4 regions of the Brevibacillus sp. SIMBA_040 genome follow, and region 1 is predicted to be linked to each of the others. Evidence: riboswitches for the same ligand, from Rfam matches in the RefSeq annotation. Region 1 holds a riboswitch; each other region holds the start of a gene.
What was found. A riboswitch is a leader RNA that binds a small molecule or an ion and turns the genes downstream of it on or off. The one in region 1 is predicted to bind cobalamin.
Positions count from the first base shown of each region.

Region 2: it holds a riboswitch for cobalamin, as region 1 does, so the genes downstream of both, SB752_RS02600 (energy-coupling factor ABC transporter permease) here and SB752_RS23640 (ABC transporter substrate-binding protein) in region 1, are expected to answer to the same signal.
Region 3: it holds a riboswitch for cobalamin, as region 1 does, so the genes downstream of both, cobO (cob(I)yrinic acid a,c-diamide adenosyltransferase) here and SB752_RS23640 (ABC transporter substrate-binding protein) in region 1, are expected to answer to the same signal.
Region 4: it holds a riboswitch for cobalamin, as region 1 does, so the genes downstream of both, SB752_RS11095 (ABC transporter substrate-binding protein) here and SB752_RS23640 (ABC transporter substrate-binding protein) in region 1, are expected to answer to the same signal.

Region 1 is NZ_JAWRXI010000016.1:68,005-72,632, forward strand. Features, by position in the region: gene SB752_RS23635 (M24 family metallopeptidase) at 103-1,203, shown strand; cobalamin riboswitch at 1,221-1,428, shown strand; gene SB752_RS23640 (ABC transporter substrate-binding protein) at 1,698-2,723, shown strand; gene SB752_RS23645 (FecCD family ABC transporter permease) at 2,766-3,803, shown strand; gene SB752_RS23650 (heme ABC transporter ATP-binding protein) at 3,800-4,609, shown strand; gene SB752_RS23655 (methyltransferase domain-containing protein) at 4,606-4,628, shown strand, end outside.
Region 2 is NZ_JAWRXI010000001.1:518,418-523,045, reverse strand. Features, by position in the region: gene SB752_RS02610 (endospore germination permease) at 1-755, opposite strand, end outside; gene SB752_RS02605 (quinone-dependent dihydroorotate dehydrogenase) at 904-1,995, shown strand; cobalamin riboswitch at 2,128-2,325, shown strand; gene SB752_RS02600 (energy-coupling factor ABC transporter permease) at 2,478-3,242, shown strand; gene SB752_RS02595 (energy-coupling factor ABC transporter substrate-binding protein) at 3,239-3,523, shown strand; gene cbiQ (cobalt ECF transporter T component CbiQ) at 3,520-4,323, shown strand; gene SB752_RS02585 (energy-coupling factor ABC transporter ATP-binding protein) at 4,320-4,628, shown strand, end outside.
Region 3 is NZ_JAWRXI010000019.1:16,248-20,875, reverse strand. Features, by position in the region: gene SB752_RS25380 (ABC transporter substrate-binding protein) at 1-331, opposite strand, end outside; gene SB752_RS25375 (M15 family metallopeptidase) at 393-1,103, opposite strand; cobalamin riboswitch at 1,319-1,537, shown strand; gene cobO (cob(I)yrinic acid a,c-diamide adenosyltransferase) at 1,662-2,210, shown strand; gene cobD (threonine-phosphate decarboxylase CobD) at 2,210-3,316, shown strand; gene cobU (bifunctional adenosylcobinamide kinase/adenosylcobinamide-phosphate guanylyltransferase) at 3,313-3,852, shown strand; gene cobS (adenosylcobinamide-GDP ribazoletransferase) at 3,849-4,589, shown strand; gene SB752_RS25350 (histidine phosphatase family protein) at 4,586-4,628, shown strand, end outside.
Region 4 is NZ_JAWRXI010000005.1:264,839-269,466, forward strand. Features, by position in the region: gene SB752_RS11085 (DNA-3-methyladenine glycosylase family protein) at 1-793, shown strand, start outside; gene SB752_RS11090 (methylated-DNA--[protein]-cysteine S-methyltransferase) at 862-1,278, shown strand; cobalamin riboswitch at 1,310-1,505, shown strand; cobalamin riboswitch at 1,886-2,077, shown strand; gene SB752_RS11095 (ABC transporter substrate-binding protein) at 2,239-3,867, shown strand; gene nikB (nickel ABC transporter permease) at 3,869-4,628, shown strand, end outside.

The DNA of each region.
Region 1 (4,628 bases):
GTTCTCCAATACATGGCAAAATTTTTACGAGAACTCTTCTTTTTTTTATGAGGAAATGTTATCCTCGCAATAGAATATTAGGCGAAAGCAGGGTGAAGTAAGGTGACAAAGGTATTTCAAGAGCGCATTTCGAAGCTGCATGATTTTTTGACGAAGCAAGAGCTGGACGCGGTGCTCATCACCTCTCCCAAGCATGTATATTATTTGACAGGCTTTTTTACAGATCCACATGAGCGCTTTTTGGGCTTGGTCCTTCCTGTGCAGGGCGAACCAGCCTTGATCGTACCAGCACTTGATCGTCAGGCAGCGTCGGAGGCTTCATCCGTCCAAAACATCTACACACATACAGATACGCAAAATCCGTACGAAGTATTAAAACAAACACTGCCAAGCGGTTTGTCTAAGCTCGGTATCGAAAAAAGTCATATGACAGTCGAGCGATTTGAAGCGATGGGACAAGTTGTCTCTGCTACTAGCTTTGTAGACGTGGAAGCACCGCTTCGCGAAATGCGCTTGATCAAATCCGCTGACGAGGTTGAGCGGATGAAGCACGCTGTTGTGCTCGTTGAAAAAGCACTGACAGAGACGCTGAAAACCGTGAAGATCGGCATGACCGAAATGGAGATTGTCGCTGACCTGGAATACCAGATGAAGCGTGTAGGAGCAGAGGGTCCTTCCTTCTCCACAATGGTTTTGGCTGGGGAAAAATCAGCTTTGCCACATGGAAATCCTGGAACGCGCGAGATTCAAGCAGGGGATCTGCTCCTGTTTGATATCGGGGTAGAAGCTGATGGGTACGTCTCTGATATTACCCGTACATTCGCAGTTGGTGAAATTAGCGAACAGCTTCACGAAATTTACGAAACGGTATTGGCAGCCAATGAAGCAGCGATTGCCGAAGTTCGCCCGGGCGTAACCTTTGCGCATATCGACAAAACCGCACGCAATGTCATCGCGGCAAAAGGCTATGGGGAGTACTTTATTCACCGTCTGGGACATGGACTCGGCATGGATGTCCACGAGTATCCTTCTGTGCATGAGCAAAATGAGGAGATACTTCGCCCAGGGATGGTTTTCACTATCGAGCCAGGAATTTATTTGCCAGGCGTAGGCGGCGTCCGTATCGAGGATGATGTGGTCGTAACCGAGACAGGGGTAGAAGTATTGTCGAGCTTCCCGAAAAAATTGACTGTAATCGGTTAAATTGCACGAAATAAACAACTTCATAAGCATTTCATGGTGCTGACTGGACGTATCTAATACGTCCCCTCAGCTTAATAGGGAAGACCGGTGAAAAACCGGCGCGGTCCCGCCACTGTAACGAGGAGTACCTAGCCAAGACCCACTGTTTCGTCTTATTGGAATGGGAAGGAGGCTAGTGTGCGACGATTCGTAAGCCAGGAGACCTGCCATGAAATCAGATACAATCGACCCACGAGGATGGGGCAGATGTGGAATTTAGGCATAATTCTAGAACTAGGCACAAAAAGCCAGATCTATAGCTGTGTCCACGTTTGTCAAGCACCTCCCGATTGAGAAAAAAGGGGGGTGCTTTTTTGTGCGGAAAAGGGGGTTGAAGAAAAGAATTGCAAAAGCATTAACGCACGCGTATAGTGATAAAAGTAAATAAAACGTAATGATTACGATTCGCAAAAATTAATTATCATTTCAAATCCATAAAGAGGGGTTAAGCAAACATGAAAAAAGTTTTACAAGGATTTTGGATTGCAGCAGTAATGGCGCTGGTACTCATTGTTTCGGCTTGCGGTTCTGCTGCACCAAGCACGACTGAGTCGAAAACGGGAACAGAGCAGGCTGCTAAAACGGAAACGAAGACCGAGCAGCCTGCTGGCAATAAGTCTGTCACTATCACGACAAACGGCATTGAAATGACCTATCCAGAAGCGCCAAAACGTGCGGTTACCTTAAACCAACACGTGACGGAAATCATGCTTGCACTGGGTCTTGCAGATAAAATGGTAGGAACAGCATATTTGGACGATCAGATTTTGCCTGAGCTCAAGGAAGCGTACGACAAGGTACCAGTGTTGGCCGATAAATATCCAAACAAAGAAGTGCTGATGGCAGCAAACCCTGATTTTGTCTACTCTGGCTGGAAGAGTGGTTTTGGTGATAAAGGAGTAGGCTCTATGGAGGATTTGGACAAGGCTGGAATCAAATCGTACCTGCAAGAGTCATCCAATAAGCCAGGCCCAACCGTAGAAGATGTCTTTGCAGATATTCAAAACATCGGTAAGATTTTCCGTGTTGAGGATAAAGCCAATGAATTGATTGGAAAAATGAAGCAGGAAATGGATCAAACAGTGAGTAAAATCGGTTCTGTGGACAAGCCGTTGCAGGTTTTTGTATATGATAGCGGAGAAGATAACCCCTTTACAGCAGCGAACAATTACATGACATCCCTGATTAAAATGGCAGGCGGTAAAAACGTATTTGATGATATTCAAAAGGGTTGGGCAGAAGTTAGTTGGGAAGAGGTTGTCAATCGCAAGCCTGACGTGATTGTAGTCGTGGACTACGGGGACAAAACGGTAGATCAGAAAAAGAACCTTTTGCTGACGAAGCGCGAGCTGGCAGATATTCCAGCCATTCAAAATAAAAGATTGATCGTCTTGCCACTGTCCGCAGCATCAGAGGGAGTTCGCGCACCGATTGCACTGAAAATCCTGGGAGAAGGGCTCTACCCGGACAAATTTAAATAAAGAGTTCTACTAGAGGAGGGAATGACTCTGCATCGGATCAAAATGCCTCTCATTATCATCAGCCTGCTAGTCGGGCTGGTGCTTTCCATCACGATCGCTGTCACCTTGGGCTCTGTAGATATCAAGCCTGCGACGGTATGGAAAATTGCCTTGTCGCAAGTTCCGGGAGTGGGTCAGTGGATTCCCATTGATTGGTCAAAGGGTGAGCAAACGATCATCTGGGATATTCGTTTTCCAAGAGTACTGCTAGGGGCAATTGTAGGAGCAGGCCTTTCGGTAGTAGGTGTAGCTATTCAGTCTCTTGTACGAAACTCACTAGCAGACCCGTACATACTGGGAGTTTCTTCGGGTGCTTCGGTTGGCGCCACACTGGTTATTCTCTTCGGAGCCTTCAGCATGTTTGGGCAATTCGCCCTGTCACTTGGAGCCTTTGCAGGTGCGCTTTTGTCTATCCTGTTGATCTTTTCCCTATCGCGGATCGGTGGACAAAACTCGACAGTACGTTTGCTTATGTCGGGGATCGCGATCTCGGCCATTCTGTCAGCAGTTACCAGCCTGATCATCTTTTCCGCACCGAATGAGCACGGTATTCGGTCCGTTCTGTTCTGGATGAGTGGTAGCCTGGCGGGAGGAAAATGGGAATACCTCACAATTCCGACGTTAGTCGTGCTGATCTGCCTGTTTGTATTGATGGCGCAATATCGCTCGCTCAATGCGATGCTGATGGGGGAAGAGTCTGCGGGAACACTCGGTGTCAATACGGTCCAATTCCGCAAGCAGCTTTTGATGATCACAGCTTTGCTGACTGGGGTGATCGTTGCGATTAGTGGAGCCATCGGGTTCGTGGGGTTGATGATGCCGCATATCGTGCGAGTAGTCGTCGGATCGGATCATCGCCGTGTCCTGCCTGTAAGTGCTCTATTTGGAGCAATCTTTCTGATTTGGGCTGACTCCATTGCACGGCTAGCCTTTGCTCCAGAAGAGCTGCCGATTGGGATCATTACGGCTCTATGTGGCGGACCGTTTTTTATCTGGTTGATGCTGCGCAATTCATATTCCTTTGGAGGTAGCGGACGATGAAGCTGGTTGCGGATAACTTATCAGTCAATCTGGAGAAGAAAACGATCCTGTCCAACGTGGGGCTTGAGGTCGCAGCTGGTGAGTTCGTTGGACTGATCGGGCCAAATGGCAGCGGGAAATCCACACTGCTTAAAAGCATCTATCGTACGATGAAGCCTCATGCGGGGTGGATTTCGCTGGACGGAGACGATGTATATAAGCTGTCCGCCAAGGAAAATGCCCAGCGCATGGCTGTTGTCCGTCAGGAGTCTTCGATCGAATTTGATTTTACTGTGATGGAAATTGTCTTGATGGGGCGCGCACCTCACAAGCGGCTGTTTCAGCAAGACACAGAAGCAGACCACGACATTTGCGAGGAAGCGCTTGTACGGGTTGGCATGGATGCCTATGCAAATCGCAGCTTTTTTAGCTTGTCAGGGGGAGAAAAGCAGCGTGTATTGATTGCCCGCGCGCTCGTGCAGCAGGCTAAATTTCTCGTCCTGGACGAACCGACTAATCACTTGGATGTTCGCTATCAGCTGCAGGTAATGGATTTAGTCAGGGCGCTTGGGATCACAGTCTTGTCAGCTTTGCATGATCTCAATATCGCTGCGATGTACTGTGATCGTTTGTATGTGATTAAAAAAGGGGAGATCTTTGCGAGTGGAACTCCTGAACAAATTTTGAGTCCGCCATTAATCCGTGATGTATTCGGTGTGGAGACCGAAGTGACAACGCATCCGATTACGGGAAAAAAGCATGTGTACTTTTTTTCGGAAGCTTTTAGAATCAAGCAATCACCGCAGGAGGTGTCCAAAGCATTATGAGTGTGTATAGCTGCACGGT
Region 2 (4,628 bases), on a different contig from region 1:
TCAAATGCAGGAAATCGCTGGCGAGTGGACTCGATGGCGCCAAACTCTGCGATTGCACCAGTCAACGGACTGAGCGTGAGAATGACGATGATAAATACAAGCACCATGTAGTGAACCAGTCGCAGCGGAGCACGAACATGATGCTGGAGCAGAAGCAGGACAAACAATTCTACAAAGCCTCCACCTACATAAAGCATCCCGTGCAGCATCGGGGCATATCCATGTTGAAACAGCGGCAGAAGCAAACTGTAGTCTTTTTTAGGAACATTGCCAAAAGCGACAAAAAAACCAAGGATGGATACAGCAGGGAGCAACATGCCAGCCGTGATGCCAAGTGGGGCAATACCTCGATGAGCCGCAATCACACAAAAAGCGATCAGAGCTAGGGCAGTCACCCATTCTGGCGTTCGCGGCAAATAATTTACAGTAGTCCATGTTTGTGTATCAAGCAGGCTGACTAATGCCATCAAGTATAAGGCGAGAATAATCGGAGTCAGGATCAGGTAGCTGACGAATTTGCCGGAGCTACGAGTAAGCCATGTGGACAATGGCTGCTGCTTGAGTCGGCGATTAATAAAAGCGAGAATGATGCCCCAAAAAATATAAGGAATGGCAGTGAGCAGAACGCTTACCCACGAGTCGCGACCCGCCTTGCTGAGTAATAGAGGGATGACGGTTACATGATTGGTGATGCCTACTGTCAGCATGATCATCATGATTGCTTGGCCAATCCCGATTTTTCCGTCCACTTTCATAGCGGTTCCTCGTCATCTCTAATAATGGTGGTGCTGTTATGATTTACCTGCCTGCTTGGAAATATGTATCACTATATAGAGGTTACCTAGCGTAAGCAAAGTATGGTATTCTACTATGAGGTAAAAATGGAGCGAGGAGTGCAACCAGATGTATCAGCTTATACGAAAGTATCTGTTTCAGCAGGACGCGGAAGAAATTCATGAGAAGACGATTCATGCCCTGAAGCTGGTGGAGGATTCGGCTCCAGGAAAAAACTTGTTAAAAATGGTTTTCCAGATGCGAGATGAGCGTTTAGAGACAAAGCTATGGGGACTAACCTTTCCCAACCCGGTAGGTCTGGCAGCTGGATTTGATAAAAATGCGGAGGTTTATCATGCACTGGGTGCCCTCGGGTTTGGTTTTGTCGAGGTAGGTACACTTACCCCACAGGGACAGCCAGGCAACCCGAAACCGCGTGTGTTCCGACTTCCTGAGCATCAAGCGGTTATCAACCGGATGGGTTTTAACAATCAGGGTGCCTATCTGGCGTCACAGCGCTTGATAGACTATGCCTATTCCGATATTCCGATTGGGATCAACATCGGGAAAAACAAAGTGACACCAAACGAAGAGGCTGCCACCGACTACAGTAAATGTATGGACATGCTGTACTCATACGGCCATTATTTCGTAATTAATATCAGTTCACCGAATACGCCAAATCTTCGAGATTTGCAGGAGACAGAGAGCATGCGCTTGCTTGTTCGTGCTGTACGTGAAAAAGCAGCAGAGATGGAAGTGCGCGGGGTAAAGAAAAAGCCGATCTTGTTAAAGGTTGCTCCTGACATGACTGACGAACAAATGCGTGATGTCGTACACGCTGCCGTAGAGGAAGGGATCTCCGGAATTATTGCTACCAATACGACTCTTTCTCGGGAAGCCGTGAAAAATCATCGTCATGCAGACGAAGCGGGCGGATTGAGTGGAAGACCACTAACTGAACGTTCTACCGCTTGGGTAAAAGAAATCTATCAAGAAATTGGCGACAAGGTTCCTGTCATTGGTGTAGGCGGTATTTATACCGGTGAAGACGCGTATGAAAAAATTCGCGCAGGGGCCAGCCTGGTTCAGGTTTACACGGGGATGATTTATCAAGGCCCTGGTATCCCAAAGCAAATTAATAAAAAGCTGCTGCAGCTGATGAAGCGCGATGGTTTTACCCATATCAGTGAAGCGGTTGGAGTCGACGCAAAAGCATAAATATTTCACATAACTGCGAGCAGAACCTGTCCCTTCGGTTGACATTCTGCTCGCATCCTTTATTTTGTGCTCTTTTTCTTTACTTCTCTTTTCGTTATAATAAGAGAGGACAATTCATCATTGTCCGAAAATTTCATATTGTTGGCATTAGGTGCCTTTATGGGCGTTGAACCATAGAGGGTAACAGGGAATCGGGTGAAAGTCCCGAGCGGTCCCGCCACTGTAACCAGGGAGTTCTCTTTGACAGAAATCCACTCATATCTATATGGGGAAGGACAAAGAGCGCATCGATCTGGAAGCCAGGAGACCTACCTAGCAGCCACACCCGGATACCTTCGCGGAAAGGAGCGGTGAATACGAGGCAATATGGCTGAATGGTCGGTCTATTGTTTTGTGCGCGCAAATCTCGTCTTCGTGTAGATGGGATTTTTTTGTTTGGTAGAAGTAAGAAAGGAAAGAAAAGGGGAAAAGGAGGAAGTCGAATGAATCGGTCGCGGATTGTATCAACATGCTTATTAATTGCCGGATTTGTTTTCTATTTTCTAGTGAATGAACCTCAGACAGGACATGCGATGCACATCATGGAAGGATATTTGCCAATCTCCTGGGCACTGTTCTGGTGGGTAGTCTTCTTGCCATTCTTTATTCTTGGATTGCGCTCGATCAACAGGATCGTCAAAGAACATCCTGAAATGAAATTGCTTCTGGGGGTATCGGGCGCCTTTGCTTTTGTTCTATCTGCTCTCAAAATTCCATCGGTGACAGGTAGCAGCTCGCATCCTACAGGTACCGGACTTGGGGCAATTATGTTTGGTCCTCTGGCAATGTCTGTTTTGGGAAGCTTGGTTCTGTTGTTTCAAGCGCTTTTATTGGCACACGGAGGTTTGACGACCCTGGGAGCCAACGCCGTATCAATGGCAGTTGTGGGCCCGATGGTAGCGTACGGTATTTATCGTTTGATCATGCGTGCAAATGGTAGTCAACGTCTCGCTGTATTCTCGGCAGCTGCCTTAGCTGATTTGGCTACATATGTCGTCACTTCGATCCAATTGGCATTGGCGTTTCCAGCTGAAACAGGTGGAGTGCTGGCTTCCTTCGCAAAATTTGCGAGCATTTTTGCCTTTACCCAAATTCCTTTGGCGATTAGTGAGGGCTTGCTGACCGTTCTTGTCTGGAACTGGCTGCAATCTTATAACGCAAAAGAATTGTCCCAATTACGCTTGCTGAAACGGGAGGAAACGCTGTGAAAAAGGGATTAAACTGGCTGTTACTCTTAGGAGTAGTCGTACTGGCTGTCCTGCCGCTGGTATTGGTTCAGGATTCGGAATTCGGTGGAGCCGACGGAGCAGCAGAAGAAGCAATCAAGGAAATTTCGCCTTCATATGAGCCATGGTTCCAGCCTCTTCTGGAGCCGCCAGGAGGAGAAACGGAAAGTCTGTTGTTTGCTGTTCAGGCAGCTCTAGGTGCAGGCGTCGTCGGCTATGCGATGGGATTGTATAAGGGACGGCTGGATAAGTCGAAAAAATGAATTGGCAGCAGCTTGATTCCCTTTCCTATCAAAATCGACTGAGGCAGCTTCCGCCGGAGCACAAGCTCTTGTTTGGTTGCGCGCTGCTGCTTCTCGTTCTCTTAGGGCATGCGCTGGTGCAAATGCTTGTATTTGTGTGGGTAGGGGTGTGGGTGATCGGTTACGCCCGCATCCCTGTGCGTTCTTATTTGCTCTTTTTACTCTTGTCCACCTCCTTTTTTGTTGCGGGACTCCCTGCTCTGCTCATTGATTGGGTAAAAGCAGGAGCCGATCTGCAAAAAATAGAGCTGCTGACAGCGTGGAAGGTCGGTTCGTATGTGGTTTATATTTCGTCTGCAGCGCTTGGCAAGGTCTATGTTTTATTTTGGCGCACCATGGCGAGCTTGAGCTGTTTTGCATTCATCCTGTTTACTGTGCCCTTTGCAGAAATATTGCAGGTGCTGCGCAGGATCGGGGTACCGTCGATTTTGACTGATCTCTTAATGATCATGTACCGATTTATTTTTGTTCTGCTGCAAACGTCGTATCAGCTCTGGATTGCACAGCGTTCCCGTGGTGGTCATCAAGGCTTCAAAGCGATGCTGCGAGACGCAGGGATGCTGGCAGCGCAGCTGTTTATTCGCGCCATGCGTAAATACGAGGCACTTTACAAGGGGATGTCAGCCAGAGGATTTGCGGACAGCTTTGATGTACTCAGCTTGCACTCGCATGTCCGGTCGCCTCGCTATGAAAGGGAGTCCATAGCAGGCTGTATCATGCTGATTCTGCTCGAGGGCTGGACAGGGGGTTGGTGGTTTTGACACTATTGGAATTTCATGACCTGCACTACTCGTATCCGGGGGGCAGAGGACCTGTCCTGCAGGGTGTATCGTTTGGAATACCCGAGGGGAAAAAATGCGTTCTCTTAGGTCGCAATGGCTGTGGCAAGTCCACCTTGTTTCTCCACGGAAACGGCATTATTCAGCCACAAAAAGGGCAGGTCTCATGGAGAGGGACACCGTTTGTCTACAAGCGTTCTGCTCTGCAGGAAATGACGCAAAGAGTGGGGCTGGTTTTCCAGGACCCGGAGCACCAGCTGATCGCGAGTACGGTGTCGGAGGATATT
Region 3 (4,628 bases), on a different contig from region 1:
CGCTTACCTTCCATTCTTTTGCCAAGCCAGGCTTTACTTCTGTGGTGCCGCCATCGTACTCTACGAGACGCTGGTAGGTAGGGTAGGTGATTTTCCAGGCACTGTTGTCAAAGGTGACGGCGGGATCCAGTGTGCCTTGGTCGGCAGTCATCCCTACGAACAGGGTGTCAGCAGGAGTTGTCGATTTTGCCTGTGCGGGCTCTGCCGGTTTGTTCTCCGCCGGCTTTGTTTCGCCTTGGGATTGACTTGCTGGCGTACTGCTACAAGCTGCCGTCACCATGGTGAGGATTAGCAGAAGGGTAGTGAATAAATAAGACCAGCTACGCTTCAATGAATTCGACCCCCAAATATATTATATTTAATTATTTTTTAATATATTGTAAAAATTCTATTTATTCAACCATTATTTTTTCCATGGACAAGATGCCGCCATAAATTGGTCTTTGGTGCGTTTGCTGTCCCCAGCTGCGGGTGCCGTATTCAAAATGCCACCATTCTTTTGCATAGTTGACAAAGCCTGCGCTAGTCATGAGATGGTAAAGCAGACGACGATTGTCGCGGATCACGATTTCATTTTCGGTCGGCTGCGAAAGCTCTTCGTAATGCCTGGTCGCAGCAGCTTCTGTGAAATCGTCGAAGTCCGTACCCATATCCAGCCAGCCATCTGGTCCGGCAATAGTCAGATCTACAGCTCCTCCCGAGAGATGAGGAGACGGCTTGGTAATGTCAGTTGTGGGCAGGGCGACAAACTTGCGCAGCTCTTCGGCGAGTGCAGCGCCCTCTTGCCAGCCCTTCAAGAGCAGTGATTGACGAAATCCTTCATATAGGGATGCCTGTACCTCAAAGGAACGCCACCCGTCCAGTATGACCAACTCATAGCCGCTGGGCAGCTGTTCGGCAGCGGAAGCGAGTCTTCGGGCAGCTTCCTTTCGCAAGTACGCTTCTGGTGTTGTCCCCGCATACCCCAGGCGATAGTAAGCTGGATAAACGGAGATTCTTGCTGATAGGGTAGAGAGCGGGACCATTGCCTCGCCGCATTCTTTTACCGGAAGTGTGCTGGGTAGGACATGATCAGTTAGTTTCGGGATTGGGGGAGATATCAAAAAATTCACCTCCTTTGGATGGCTTTGGCAATATGGTAGCCGAAAAATAGTTTTTAGTAAATTGTAATTTTATTTAATTTTCTGCAATATGATGATTTTCGGATAGAGAGGCGTGTCTTTACACTCCAGTTTTGTTTGTTTCTCAGCTTTTGCTTGAATCCCGACCAGCATTTGCTATTATTAAAACAAGTGCTTGTCATAGAATGAAAAATGAATTGAATACGATACAAACAGGTCCTTGTTACTGCGAAAAAGCTTTTCCCGGTAGCAGGGTTAAAAGGGAAGATTGGTGAAAAACCAACGCGGTCCCGCCACTGTAAGAGAGTAGCTATTCTTCATGGCAACGGCGCCATCCACTGCCCACAAGGGAGCGGGAAGGAGAAGAATAGCGATGATCCTCAAGCCAGGAGACCTGCCTGTTCTTGTTTTTGCACTGCATTCCTTCGGGTTAAAGGAAGAGGTGAGGATCGGTGAAGTATGCTATCCACACGCTTTGTTTTCCTTACACGATAAGAGGAGAACAAGGCGTTTTTTTATTTCGATGAGGGGGTGGCTTTGATGAGTCAGCAAGACAAAAAGCGGGGCTTGCTTTTGGTTTATACAGGTGACGGCAAGGGGAAAACGACAGCAGCTATCGGGCTGGCTGTACGAGCGACCGGCCGTGGAAAAAAAGTATTGATGATTCAGTTCATTAAATCACCAGAACGGACGTATGGAGAAAAGATCATTTTTGATCGGCTCGGGATCGAGATCGTGCAAAAGGGAGTTGGCTTTACTTGGACAAAGACTCCGGAAGAGCATCGGGCAGCTTTGCAGGAAGCGTGGAGCTTTGCGCGTGAAAAGCTGATGGGCGGCGAGTACGACGTAGTCATTTTGGATGAGTTGAACAATGCGCTGGCGATTGATCGTTTTCCAATCGATGATGTGCTGCCACTATCAGACGTACTGGAGACGATCCAGGGTCGTCCGAGTCACATTCACCTCGTAATCACAGGACGCAGTGCCAAACAAGAGATCATGGACATGGCCGATTTGGTTACCGAAATGAAGCCGGTCAAGCATTACTACGATGAGGGGATTCCAGCTGTGCTGGGGGTTGAATTTTAATGGGTATTCTCGAAACCTACGGACACGGCGGCGATTTACTGTCGGCAGCCCAGCGCTTTGGTGTAGCCCCAGGAGATTTCCTCGATTACAGTGCCAATATTAATCCGCTGGGAATGCCAGTTAGCGTGACGGAGACGCTGTTGGCTTCGCTGTCTGCGATCGTCCGTTATCCAGATCCGGGACATCGTTCCTTTCGCGGGGCCCTTGCTTTGCATCTTGGACTGGGTGAGGAGTGGCTTTTGCCCGCGAATGGAGCAGCAGAGGCGATGGCTTTGGCAATATTGGGACTCAAGCCGCAAACTGTCGGTGTTGTGTATCCTTGCTTTTCGGAATATGAGCAACTTTCCAAGCAGTTTGGCGCGCGTGTGATCGGTTGCTATGGAAAAGAGGAAAATGGCTACAAGCCGGACCACGAAGAGCTGCATCGTCTGCTTGAGAAGGCGGATCTGGTGTTTATCGGGTCGCCGAACAATCCGACGGGGATTTTGTATGAGCCGGAGGAGCTTGTGCAAATCGCGCAGTGGTCCACTGAGACAAACACTTGGCTGATTGTAGATGAGGCGTTTCTCGATTTTGTCGCAACGGAGCGGCAATTTACGCTAGCGACACAGTTGGAGCAGTATCCGAGGGTCATCCTGATGCGCTCGATGACGAAAATGTACGCGATTCCAGGCCTGCGCCTCGGCTATGCCATCGCCCATCCAGACGTGATCGAGCAGATGCGTGAGAAGCAGGTGAGCTGGAGCGTCAATTCGTTGGCTTTGCTTGCAGGTGAGCTATGCTTAAAGGAGCATGAGTACGAGGAAAAAACACGCCAGCTGGTTGCCAAAGAGAGAGCGTATCTGTCAGAAGCAATTACGCATGAGCTAGGGTGGAAGGTATGGCCTGGTGAAGCGAACTTTCTTTTGCTTCGTTCACCGAAGCATTTGCCTGCAGAGCAATTGCAAGCGCGGCTCGGCAAAAGAAGAATCCTGATTCGCAGCTGTGCCATGTATCCGGGGTTGACTGAGCATGATGTGCGTATCGCAGTCCGCAGCCGAGAAGAAAACGAAAGACTGATTGCTGCTCTGTGCGAGGTCGCGGCGGAAGGAAGTGGACACGCTTGAGTCTGATTGTAGTAACAGGCGGTGTCCGTTCGGGAAAAAGCCGTTTTGCAGAGGAGCTGGCGCAGGCTTCGGGCAAGCGTGTTCTGTATGTAGCAACAGGTCAGGCTTGGGATGACGAAATGCGTGCCAGAATCGAGCTGCACAAAAAGCGCCGTCCAAGCGACTGGGGCTGTATGGAGGTAGGCGAGCGCCTATCTGAATATGCAGACGCAAGTGCTGATTATGATGTCGTATTGATTGACTGCCTCTCCACGTGGGTCAGCAATCTGTTAATGAATATTGAGGAAGCAAAATGGCGCAGCGAGCAGCACACAGCGGCTCTCTTGCAGGAGGCGGAAGCTTGGCTCAGGCAGGTTCAGGCATCCAGCCAAACGGTGATTGCTGTCACTAGCGAGGTAGGGCTTGGCGGTGTCGCCATGAATCGGCTGGGAAGATGGTTCGCCGATGTGCTCGGGGATGTCAACCAGATGAGTGCTCGTCAAGCGGATGTCGTCTATGCCGTCTTGTCTGGAATACCGTGGAGGATCAAGGGATGAATGCTTTTTTTCACGCCATCTCCTTTTTTACCCGGATTCCGGTTCCATGGCTGCGACCCTCTGAAGCTGCCTGGAAAAAGAGCGTCAACTGGTACCCGGCTGTCGGCGTAGTAATCGGACTTTTGCTATGGGGTGTGCACCAGGCAGGTGTGCACTTGTTTAGTCCGTGGCTCGCTGCCATTTTGACACTGGGTGTCTGGATTTATGTAACAGGTGGCCTTCACCTGGACGGCTGGATGGATTTGGCGGACGGGCTTGGCAGCAGCAGGCCGCGTGAGCAGGTGCTCGCGATCATGAAGGACAGCCGCGTGGGTGCGATGGGCGTCATCGCAGCGATTCTGCTGCTGCTGATCAAAGCGGGGGGTGTAGCAGAGCTGGCACATCCCGGCTGGGGAATGTTTCTGCTTTTTGTCCCGTTTGCCGCCCGTACGCACGTATTGCTATCGATTCGACTGTGGCCTTATCTATCCGCCGACAAAGGGATTGGAAAAGGAATTAGTGAAGGTCTTTCGACTTTTTCGATGATCGTCAGCTATGTTCTTTTGCTCGGGGCTGGCTGGTTTTTGGGCAGTTGGCATGTAGTTGCAGCTATTTTGATGTCCCTTTTATTTGCGCTTCTTTTTTCTCGCTCTGTCGCCAAAAAGCTGGGCGGGCTAAACGGAGATTGCTATGGAGCTGTGATTGAAAGCAGTGAGGCAGTGATGCTCCTGGTACTTGTGGGGAGCTGGTGGACATGAAGTTGATTTGGGTTCGGCATGGAGAGACGGAAATAAATC
Region 4 (4,628 bases), on a different contig from region 1:
GCAGGGGGAAGCTATGTTGCTCAAGATAAGCGCAGCTACGCCCAAAAGTCCCCGAACGATCCAGATGCTGCGAATTGAATTTCTCGTTGGGACACCTTCCGATGAGATACGCAGCGAAGTGATGATCTACCTGGATCTATTATTTGATTGGAAGCGTGATTTGACGCCTTTTTATGAACAGGTAAAGCAGGATGAGATTATGCGGCCGCTTGTAGAACGATACTACGGCTTGCGGATTGTTGGCATCCCGGATTTGTTCGAAGCACTGACGTGGGCGATCATTGGTCAGCAAATTACGCTCAGTTTTGCCTATACGATGAAAAAACGCTTCGTCGAGCAGTTTGGCGAGAAGGTGATGTACGCAGGAGAAGCGAGTTGGCTCTACCCAACGTTTCAAACTGTAGCTTCCCTGCAAGTAGATGACTTGCGAGCACTTCAATTTACCACTAGAAAAGCGGAGTACGTGATTGGAGTCGCTCAAAAAATGGCGTCAGCCGAACTGAGAAAAGAAAAGCTGCTTACCATGCAAGAGCCAGGGCAGATGCATGCAGCCCTCACTTCAATTCGAGGTGTGGGGGCGTGGACAGCCGACTACGTCATGATGAAATGCTTGCAGCAAGCGTCTGCTTTTCCAATTGCCGATGTAGGCTTGCATAACGCGCTGAAAATCCAGCTTGGCTGGCAGGAAAAACCGTCGCTGGCACAAATCAGGCAGATGGCCCTGAAATGGAAGGGCTGGGAAGCATACGCTACGTTTTATTTATGGAGGTCACTGTATGACGACATTTTATAAGCTGGACTACCCATCGCCAATCGGGGTGCTGGAAGATCATCGGGACAAAAGAGGCCATTCGCTCGATCATGTTTGCAGAAAGAGAAGAGCCCCTACCTGCAGAGCACAAGGAGGAGCTACCGCAAGTATTATGGGACTGCTACCAGCAACTTGATGAATATTTCAAGGGGACACGAAGCGCATTTTCATTTCCGATCTACATGACTGGGACAAGCTTTCAAAAAAGCATTTGGAATATTTTAGAGACGATACCGTATGGAGTGACAACCTCGTATTCAGCGATTGCCCACACCGTCGGCAATGAAAAAGCTGTGCGAGCAGTAGGCAATGCGAATGGAAAAAATCGCTTGAGCATCGTCATTCCTTGTCATCGGATCATCGGGGCAAATGGCAGCCTAACTGGCTATGCGAGTGGATTGTGGAGAAAGGAATGGCTTTTGCAGCACGAAAAAACATATGCCGCTCCCCAAAACCACCGAAAGTAAGATAAAATGAATCTACTGGACAAGGTTGAAAACTACATAACTGGGAACAGGTTCCTTGGGAGGTATAAAAACCAAGGATAATAGGGAAGCTCGGTGAAAATCCGACACGGTCCCGCCACTGTAAGAGGGGAGTCAGTCACAAATGCCACTGATCCGATATGGATTGGGAAGGTAGCGACTGATGATGATCCCTAAGTCAGGAGACCTGCCTGTTTCGACAACACTGATCGACCTACGGTAGATAGGGAGGTGTTAGAAACCGGCTTGCATAGTAGCAGATGTTTTCTTTTCTGCTTTTCTCTGGCATTTCTAACGTTCGATTCGATCGTGAGAAGTGTCTTTTTGCGTTGGGCTAAAACGATAAGGCAAGGAAATAATGAGAGGACAAGTACAAACAGATCGGGGGGTAATCATGAACGAGCTGTTCATTTGTCAATGGTGTGGCTATGTAGAAGAAATCGTCATTTCGGATGAGAGTGCCCCAGGTTTGCTCCAATGCTCGTGTTGTAGCAAGGAGGAGGTAGAAAGTTTATTTGCGGAGTAAACACAGGAAAATCATTTCAAATATGTGAAAATTATGCTAGTATTGTCTGCTAAAGCAGCTGAATTGAATAAGGTGGAAACAGGTGCTCTACGTCAGATGACGGAGCTTAATAGGGAAGCTCGGTGAAAAACCGACACGGTCCCGCCACTGTAACAGATGAATCAAGTGCAAAAAGCCACTGATCACTTCGGTTGGGAAGGTGCTACTTGATGGTGATTCTGGAGTCAGGAGACCTGCCTGTTTTGACGACACTGATTTAACCTACGGAGAATGGGGAGGTGTTAAAGACGGCCGTGTTTGGATTGTATATAAAACATAGGGGCATCTTTTCCTTGCATTCATAAAAAGGGAGGGATGTTTTTTTATTTGCTACCGTGAGTTTTTGATGATGGTAAACAGGAAAGAGAGGAAAAAGCATGCTGCACACAAAAAATCGACAGAAGATACAAACGATTGGGTTATGGCTGTTATCACTTTGCCTCGTCTTCACATTAATCGGATGCGGAGCAGCTCCTGAGCAGGCAACGTCAGAACCAGCTGCATCACAAAAAGCGAATGAAGCAGCATCAGATGCAATCGAAATCAATCCAGAAGAAGTGGTTCTTGCAGCCCCGCGCGATTTGGCTCCAGGGGCACAGGACGCGTACTATACAAGCACCATTCTATATGTATGGGAACCCCTATTGACAGCTGGAGAGAACGGAGAACCGGCACCAAAGCTTGCGAAAAGCTGGCAGATGTCAGATGACGGCAAAGAGTGGACTTTCACCCTGCAAGAGAACGTTCTTTTTCATGACGGAGAAAAGCTGAATGCGGATGCGGTTATCGCTAACTTTAAACGCTATGAGCAGGTCAGCCCGAAAAGCTCTCCCTTTTACACGCTGGATAGCAAAAAATCGTACCCGGGCTTAAAGGAAATCGTCAAGGTGGACGAGCATTCGTTCACGCTCAAATTCGAAAATCCGCAGCCTACACTGCTCTATGCGATGGTAAATTTCTCAAGTCCCATCTACAGCCCGAAAAATTTTGATGAAAAAGGGGATTTTAACGGTCTGCCTCAAGGCACTGGCCCCTTCAAGCTGGTTGCCCATGAAAAGGATCAGTATGCGCTGCTAGAGGCATTCGATGGGTATTACGGCGAAAAAGCGAAGAGCAAAAAGATTCGCGTGCGCGTCATTCCTGATCCAGATACAAGACTTTCGGCATTGAAATCTGGTGAGGTCATGGGTGTGATGGATTTGGGAGCAATCCCGCCGTCTCTCGCAAAGGAACTGCTAAAGGATGATCGCTTCGAGATTTCTACTGCCAAATCGACAATCTCGCATTACTTGCATCCGAACGGCAAAAAAGCTCCACTCAACAATCCTGCCATGCGAAAAGCAGTCAGTATGCTGATCGACCGAGAGCAATTGGTACAGGAGCTGTATTTGGGCTACCCGACTGCTACAGCAAACCTTCTCAATGCGACCTCGCCGTTTTACAAGGATTTTCCGATCGCGCATAACGTAGATGAAGCCAAAAAGCTGGCAGCAGAAGCACTCGGCGGCAAGCGCGAGAAAATTGATTTGATTGTGCCAACCTACGGGCTGAATCGCTACCCATACAAAGCACAGGCAGAATGGCTCCAGGCGGTCCTGTCCGAGCTGAATCTCGAAGTGGAAATTCGAATTTTGGATGGGGCGGCATTCAAAGACGCACAGGCAAAGGGTGAGTACCACCTTGCACTGGCTACCCAAGGCTTGCCAAACGCCGATCCGTATACGATCTTTACCAACTATATCGCCAGCGATGGTTCGAGCAACAAGAGCTACAGTCTCGGCTACAAAAGTGAGCGGGTAGATGCTCTCTTGGGACAAGCAAAGAACACGCTTGCGATGGATGAGCGAAGAAAGCTTTATGATGAGCTTCAAGCGATTTCCGTTGAAGAGCTGCCTACGATTCCACTGTTTAACGATGCGAGTCTGATCGCCTACAACAAAAAAATTAAAGGCTATCAAGCGACCATCTACGGAACGACACTCCCGCAGCTAGAGTGGGCGAAGTAATATGCTGTATGTGGTTCGCCGATTGGCTGCGACTATTCCTATCTTGATCGGGATATCCTTGCTTGCCTTTCTTCTTAGCGTCATTTCGCCGGGAGATCCTGCAGTGGAAGCACTTAGCATGAGTGGAATCAGCGAACCGACTGAGCAAGAAATCGAGAAAAAGCGTGAAGAGTTGGGATTGAATGAATCGCTTCCTGTTCAATATGGGACGTGGCTCGTTAAAGCCGTTCAAGGCGACTTGGGCGTGTCCTATATGACAAAGGAGTCGGTGAGCGGTGAGATCATGCGTCGCTTGCCTGTCACGCTCTGGATCTCCCTTTTGGCGGTTCTGTTTGCTGTAGGCTTGGGAGTTCCGCTTGGGATGCTCATGGCACTGAAAAAAAACTCGTGGCTGGATCAAGCAGGGCGGTTCCTTTCACTTTTACTCGTTTCGATCCCTGGTTTTTGGCTGGCGATCTCACTCATTACCGTGTTTTCAGAACAACTGGGGTGGCTTCCAACAAGCGGGTACGGGACTTGGCAGCATCTCGTCATGCCTGCCCTGGTCCTAGCTTGCGGCACATGCGCCATTTTGATGCGTTTGACACGAGCGGCGCTGATGGAGGCACTGAATCAGAACTACATTTTGACTGCACGGGCAAAAGGATTACGGGAGCCAAGCATCCTCTCATTTCACGCCTTGCGCAACTCACTGATCCCTCTCATCACCGTTATTGGGACCTATTTTGGTTCGATATTAGGAGGCTCGGTTATTGTGGAAG